3 regions of the Pseudomonas petroselini genome follow, and region 2 is predicted to be linked to each of the others. Evidence: riboswitches for the same ligand, from Rfam matches in the RefSeq annotation. Region 2 holds a riboswitch; each other region holds the start of a gene.
The links. A riboswitch is a leader RNA that binds a small molecule or an ion and turns the genes downstream of it on or off. The one in region 2 is predicted to bind cobalamin.
Positions count from the first base shown of each region.

Region 1: another riboswitch for cobalamin. It lies ahead of ACI512_RS25375 (ABC transporter substrate-binding protein); the one in region 2 lies ahead of cobW (cobalamin biosynthesis protein CobW).
Region 3: another riboswitch for cobalamin. It lies ahead of cobO (cob(I)yrinic acid a,c-diamide adenosyltransferase); the one in region 2 lies ahead of cobW (cobalamin biosynthesis protein CobW).

Region 1 is NZ_CP173614.1:5,520,569-5,522,828, forward strand. Features, by position in the region: gene ACI512_RS25365 (IS4 family transposase) at 1-143, shown strand, start outside; gene ACI512_RS25370 (hypothetical protein) at 311-754, opposite strand; cobalamin riboswitch at 858-1,053, shown strand; gene ACI512_RS25375 (ABC transporter substrate-binding protein) at 1,169-2,179, shown strand; gene ACI512_RS25380 (iron ABC transporter permease) at 2,176-2,260, shown strand, end outside.
Region 2 is NZ_CP173614.1:3,518,475-3,520,734, reverse strand. Features, by position in the region: gene cobN (cobaltochelatase subunit CobN) at 1-291, opposite strand, end outside; gene cobW (cobalamin biosynthesis protein CobW) at 295-1,356, opposite strand; cobalamin riboswitch at 1,449-1,648, opposite strand.
Region 3 is NZ_CP173614.1:5,817,962-5,820,221, forward strand. Features, by position in the region: gene ACI512_RS26780 (cobyrinate a,c-diamide synthase) at 1-898, opposite strand, end outside; gene cobO (cob(I)yrinic acid a,c-diamide adenosyltransferase) at 895-1,506, opposite strand; cobalamin riboswitch at 1,584-1,837, opposite strand; gene ACI512_RS26790 (sorbosone dehydrogenase family protein) at 1,937-2,260, shown strand, end outside.

The sequences.
Region 1 (2,260 bases), 2.0 Mb from region 2:
GAAACATCCAACCAAAACAAGTGGCGAAAAGCCCCCGCGGCCCCAAGGTGCCTAAGCCCAAAACATGGGTCCAAGGCACTGCGGTACATGCACATGTTTCAACCGACCGGGTAATCAAGGCTGCCAAAACGAAAAGACCTTGAAAGGGATGGCCGTAAGGGCGGAACCCACAGCGGCCGTTACCGCAGCAACGGATATGTACCCGGTCTGATCCAACATCCAGGCCATCTGTCAGGCCGCCAGCGGGAGCAAGCTCCCTCGCCACAGGTCCAGCACCGTACCCAGAGTTATCAGGCCAACGGGCGAACCCTCATTGCGCATTGATGTAATGAAACTGCGCCTGCGTTTTCTCAACCGCCGCACGCACCGTGTCCTTCTGCGCCTCAGTGCCCGAGTAGTAAATCTGCATCCCCTTCAAATCCTGCCCTTCGACTGCTTTGCCGATCACCGCAACATCAACCGGCGTGCCGGCACCGATAATCAAAAAGAACACATCGCCCAAGCGTTTGGCATCAAGCAGCTCTCCCCTGAGGCGAGCAGCGTTTTGCTCACCCGCCATGGAAATCGCCAGGGTATCGCCGAACATCCCGCTTTTGGGGATGCTCATCGTGTGCAAACGGAGTTTGTCCGACCCGGCCGGCATCGACGCGACATACGCAGTGGCGGCTTCGTCAAGAATCTGCTTTTCAGATTTACCCTGGGTGGCACAACCGGCGAGCGTGGCGACGAGGGCGAACGCGAGAAATAATTTCACGGTGTATTCCTTGTGATAAAGCGATCCATTGGCTGCGCATCATAGGAGCCCCACCGCCAAAGAGCCACCGTTGGCGTCACGGCCTCCCGTTCAACCTCGCGATCGACTACCATACCGCGCCGGTTCCCAAACGGGACTAATAGGGAATCCGAAGCGCGGTACCCCCGCGTCAATCGGAACTGCCCCCGCAACTGTAGGTGCTGAGCCTGCTCCTCGATGCCACTGGACCTTGTCCGGGAAGGCCGGAGCGTGGCGACGACGCATCAGTCAGGAGACCTGCCGGCTCAAGCTCAATCACTAACCGGCGGGGTGTCCGGGAAGGACATTCTTGCCTGTCTCTACCACAGCGCTCGAGGGTGTATTTCCGAACCGTACCTCCCCAGTTGCACGTACGGTTCACTCGGAGATCGTCCCATGCTGCCACGCGTTACCGCCCTGCTCACCGGCATTGGCTTCTGTGCCCAGGCCCACGCCGCGCCCACCCACTACCCGCTCACCGTGGAAAACTGCGGCAGTAGCCTCACCTTCCAGCAGGCGCCGGCGCGCAGCGTGACCATCGGCCAAGCCGCTACCGAGATGCTCTACGCCTTGGGCGTGGGCGATAAAGTGGTCGGCACTTCGCTGTGGTTCAACCGCGTGTTACCGCAGTACAAGGCACAGAACGACCGCATCGAGCGCCTGGCCAACAACGAGCCGAGCTTCGAAGCCGTGATCGCCAAACGCCCGCAACTGGTGGCCGCCGAGCTGGAATGGGTGGTCGGGCCGCAGGGTGTGGTCGGCACCCGCGAGCAATTCCATGAACTGAAGATCCCCACCTACCTGCTGCCCTCCGACTGCGAAGGCAAGGACAACCTGGTGGGCGCCGACGGCACGCGGCTGGAGCCGTTCCGTATCGAGAGCATTTATAAAAGCATCAGCCAATTGGCGCAGATCTTCGACGTACAGGATCGCGGCCAGCAGTTGAACGACGAACTCAAGGCGCGCCTGGCCAAATCCGTCGCCACCGTGCAGAGCAAAGGCCTCAAGCAGGCCAGCGCGTTGGTGTGGTTCTCCAGCTCGGAGATGGCCAGCGACCCATACGTGGCCGGCCACAAAGGCATTCCCGAGTTCATGCTGCAAACCCTCGGCCTGTCCAACGTGGTGCAGTCCGATGAAGAGTGGCCCGCCGTCGGCTGGGAAACGATTGCCAAGGCCAACCCGACCTTCCTGGTGATCGCCCGCATGGACCGTCGCCGCTACCCCGCCGACGACCATGAAAAGAAACTCGCTTTCCTGCGCAGCGACCCGGTGACCCGCAACATGGACGCGGTGAAAAACAACCGCATTATCATCCTCGACGCCCTGGCGTTGCAGGCCAGCATCCGCATGTTCGACGGCCTGGAACAACTGGCCACGGCCATCGACGGCTACGACCTGCCAAAATGATGCGCACCCTATTCGCCCTGGCATTGCTGCTGATCGCCGTACTCGCCGGCGTGGCCATCGGCGAAACCGCCATTTCGCCGC
Region 2 (2,260 bases):
GATGCCGTAGCGCCAATAACCGATGCCGCCATGCAGCGAAATCAGGATGACCTTGGCGTGGCGCAGCACCTCATCGACGTACAGGTCGACCGAGGCATGGTTCTGCACCTGCATCGGGTTGGCCAGGCGCAAGCTGGGGTAGTCGTCGGGCAACTGCTGGGCCGCTTCGGCCAACAGCGCCAGGCTGGAATCACCGCTGCACAGGATCACCAGTTCAGCGGGGGTTTGGCCAAGGTCGGCAATATTGTCGTCCGAGACAAAACCACCGGGCTGAGTCCTGAGCAGGTGCATGGGTTAAACGCTGAGGGCTGCGCGCAGTTGCGCTTCGAGACCTGTCGCATCCAGGTCCTGGCCGATCAGCACCAGGCGCGTGATGCGCGCTTCGTCGGCGCCCCACGCGCGGTCGAAATGCTTGTCGAAACGCGTGCCCACGCCCTGGATCAGCAGACGCATTGGCTTGTTCGGGATCGCGGCGAAACCTTTGACACGCAGGATGCCGTGCTGCACCACCAATTGCGTCAGGGCGTCGAGCAGCAGCGCTTCGTCGGCTTGCGGCAGGTCGATGGAGATGGAGTCAAACGCATCGTGATCGTGATCGTCTTCACCGTCGTGGTGATGATCGTGATGGCTGTGGCGACCGTCGATATGCTCTTCGGCACCGGCGCCCAGGCCGATCAGCACGTCCAACGGCAGGCGACCGCTGCTGGCTTCGATGATCTTCACCGCCGGCGGCAGTTCTTCGGCGACTTCCAGGCGCACGCGGGCCAGGTCTTCGGCGCTGATCAGGTCGGCTTTATTGAGGATGACCAGGTCGGCACTGGCCAACTGGTCGGCAAACAGCTCGTGCAGTGGCGATTCGTGGTCGAGGTTCGGGTCGAGTTTGCGCTGGGCATCGACCTGGTCCGGGAACGCGGCGAACGTGCCTGCGGCCACGGCTGGGCTGTCGACCACGGTGATCACCGCGTCAACGGTGCAGGCACTGCGGATTTCCGGCCACTGGAAGGCTTGCACCAAGGGTTTTGGCAGGGCCAGGCCGGAGGTTTCGATGAGGATATGGTCAAGGTCGCCGCGACGGGCGACCAATTCGCGCATCACCGGGAAGAATTCTTCCTGCACGGTGCAGCACAGGCAGCCGTTGGCCAGCTCGTAGACGCGGCCGTTGGCTTCTTCTTCGGTGCAACCGATGGAGCACTGCTTGAGGATGTCACCGTCGATGCCCAACTCGCCGAATTCATTGACGATCACCGCGATGCGACGGCCCTGGGCGTTGTCGAGCATATGGCGCAGCAAGGTGGTTTTGCCCGAGCCGAGAAAGCCGGTAACGATGGTGACGGGAAGTTTGGCCAGTGTTTTCATCGGATGCCCTTGGGGGCGGGCATACGGGACGATAGGCCCTGCGACGGCGCGCAGCAGCGGATTTCGTCACCGGATCACCCCGCCCGGTTGAAGTGGAAAATCGGTTACGAGGCAGGTCTCCTGGCTTGGGGCTTGCGGGTCTTGCGACCGGCGCTGGCTGCGCCTTCCCGCCTGGTGGCAGTGGCGTGGCAGTCAGATGAACCCTTTACAGTTGCGGGGGCAGCCGCGGCTTGGACCGCGTTCCCTTCTTAGCTTCGGCCTGGGCCGAAGAACCTCGAGGGTGCAAGGCTACGCAGTGCTTGGGGGATGGTCAATGATGGGGTTGGGTTGGGTACATATCCGTTGCTGCGGTAACGGCAGATATGGGTTCCGCCCTTACGGCGGGTCACTTTTGAAAGGAGCCCAAAAGTAACCAAAAGGCTCTTGCCCCAACACTCGGCACCTCGCTTAGGCTCGGTGTGCCCGTAATCCGACAGGTATTTGGGGGGCCGCCGCCACGCGCCATCCATGGCGCGGGGCGGCTAAACCGGCATCCCTGCCGGTTTACCCCCCAAATCCCTGTCGAATTCCGGCCAGCGTGTTTAACGGGGCGCCTAAGATCAAAAGCAAAAGCAAAAGCACAGCGGCCTGACAGCCGGCTTGAGTGGTGTAGAGCAAAGGCAAACGCGGCGGCCTTAAAGCCGACCGGAGTTGCGTCTGTTGATCGCGGTCTAAATGTGGGAGGGGGCTTGCCCCCGATTGCAGGGTGACAGCCACAACTGCATCAGCTGACACACCGCCATCGAGAGCAAGCCAGCTCTTACACGTACCTGCTTTTGATCCAACCACTCAGGTCGGCTACTAGGCCGCCGTGCTCTTGCTTTTGATCTTGATCTTGATCTCAGGCGCCCCGTCAAACACGCTG
Region 3 (2,260 bases), 2.3 Mb from region 2:
CCGACAGCGCCTGATGATGCAACTCCGGGTAACCACCCGGTAGATAGAGACTGTCGGCGTCAGGCAATTCGCGATCGTGGATCGGCGAGAAGAAGCTCAACTCGGCCCCCATCGCACGTAGCAGGTCGAGGCTGGCGCCGTAGGTAAAGGCAAAGGCTTCGTCGCGGGCCACAGCGATGCGCACGCCATTGAGCAACGGCTCAGCGTGGATCATTTGCGGCGCGGCAAAGGTCACGGGGGGCGGCAAGGCCACTTCGCAACTGCTGCCCAGCGCTTGCGCAGCGGCGTCCAGGCGCACATCGAGGTCATTCAGTTCACTGGCCTGCACCAGGCCGAGGTGGCGGCTGGGTAATTCGATACCGGTCTCGCGGGACAATGCGCCGTACCAGCGCAAGCCTTCGGTGAGGCTGCCTTCAAGCAATTGCGCATGCCGCAGGGTGCCGACGCGGTTGGCCAGCACGCCCGCGAACGGCAAGTCCGGCTGATAACGCGCCAAGCCCAACGCCAGGGCGCCGAACGTCTGCGCCATCGCGGTGCCGTCGATCACACCCAGCACCGGCACGCCGAAGTGCCGCGCCAGGTCGGCGCTCGAGGGTGTACCGTCGAACAGGCCCATCACGCCTTCGATGAGGATCAGGTCCGCCTCCCCTGCCGCTTCCCACAGCAAACGGCGACTTTCCTGCTCGCCGACCATCCACATGTCCAATTGATACACCGGCGCACCGCTGGCACGCTCATGGATCATCGGGTCGAGGAAGTCCGGGCCGCATTTGAACACGCGCACCTTGCGCCCCAGGTTGCGGTGCAAACGGGCCAGTGCGGCGGTAACGGTGGTTTTGCCCTGGCCGGACGCCGGTGCGGCGATCAATACGGCCGGGCAATGACGGGGCTGATTCAAAGTTCGACGCCCTTCTGTGCCTTGATACCGGCCTGGAACGCGTGCTTGAGCATGCCCATTTCGGTGACGGTGTCGCCCATTTCGATCAACTCAGGCTTGGCGCCACGGCCGGTGACCACCACGTGTTGCATCGGCGGGCGGGCTTGCAGGTCGCTGAGGACCTGGTCCAGGTCTAGGTAGCCGTGCTTGAGGGCGATGTTCAATTCGTCCAGCACCACCAGGCCGATGGTCGGGTCTTGCAGCAATTCACGGGAAACCGCCCAGGCGGCTTCGGCGGCGGCGATGTCGCGCTGGCGGTCCTGGGTTTCCCAGGTGAAGCCTTCGCCCATCACATGGAAGCGCACTTGCTCGGGGAAGCGGCGGAAGAACAATTCTTCGCCGGTGCTGTTGCGCCCCTTGATGAACTGCACCACACCGCACTGCATGCCGTGACCCATGGCCCGTGCCAGCATGCCGAACGCGGAGCTGCTCTTGCCTTTGCCGTTGCCGGTCAATACCAGCAGCAAACCGCATTCGTTGGGGGAATTGGCGATGCGTTCGTCGATCACGGCTTTTTTGCGCAGCATGCGCGCCAGATGGCGTTCGTCGCGTTCGGGGGAATCGGTCATGGCAGCTCTCCGTTGGGGCTGGACAAAAACGGCGGGCAGGAAAAAGAAACACAGACAGCCAAGCATCGCCCACCGTGATGCTGTTGGATGTTTCAGGCCGGTCTCCGGGCTCATGAGTGGCGCTTGCTTTAATCAAGCAGGCAGGCCGAAGGTGCGCCTTCCCATATCGCTGGCGATACAGTGGCAAAAGGCACCGTCTTGACTCATTTACCGTTGCGGGGGCAGCGCCGGAATTGCGGCAGCACTGTGTACAAGTGCGCTCACTCACCGGCTTCCCTGTTTCACTCCGTCGACCCATGGGTCACGGAGCACCTGGAACAAGCCGCGAAGGTTAGTGGGTTGGGGGTGGAGCGTCAATTAAAGCTGGCCTTGGACTTGAACCAACGCCTCGGCTACCTCCTCTACCCTTACAGGTATTAAGGAGAACACCATGCATAAAACCAGACTTGCCCTACTCATCATGGTCGCCGGCACCCTCGCCGCCTGCGGTGAAAGCTCCACCCTCCAGGTCTCCGACGGCACCGGGCCTTCGCCCAAATTGCCGGAACCGAACAAAACCCTGATCCCCACGGTGAATATCGCGCCCGCCATCGGCTGGCCCGAAGGCGTGAAGCCAACCGCCGCTGCCGGCACTCAGGTGGCGGCGTTTGCCGAAGGCCTCGATCACCCGCGCTGGCTGTATGTACTGCCCAACGGCGACGTGCTGGTGGCGGAAACCAACGCGCCACCCAAGCCGGATGATTCCAAAGGCATT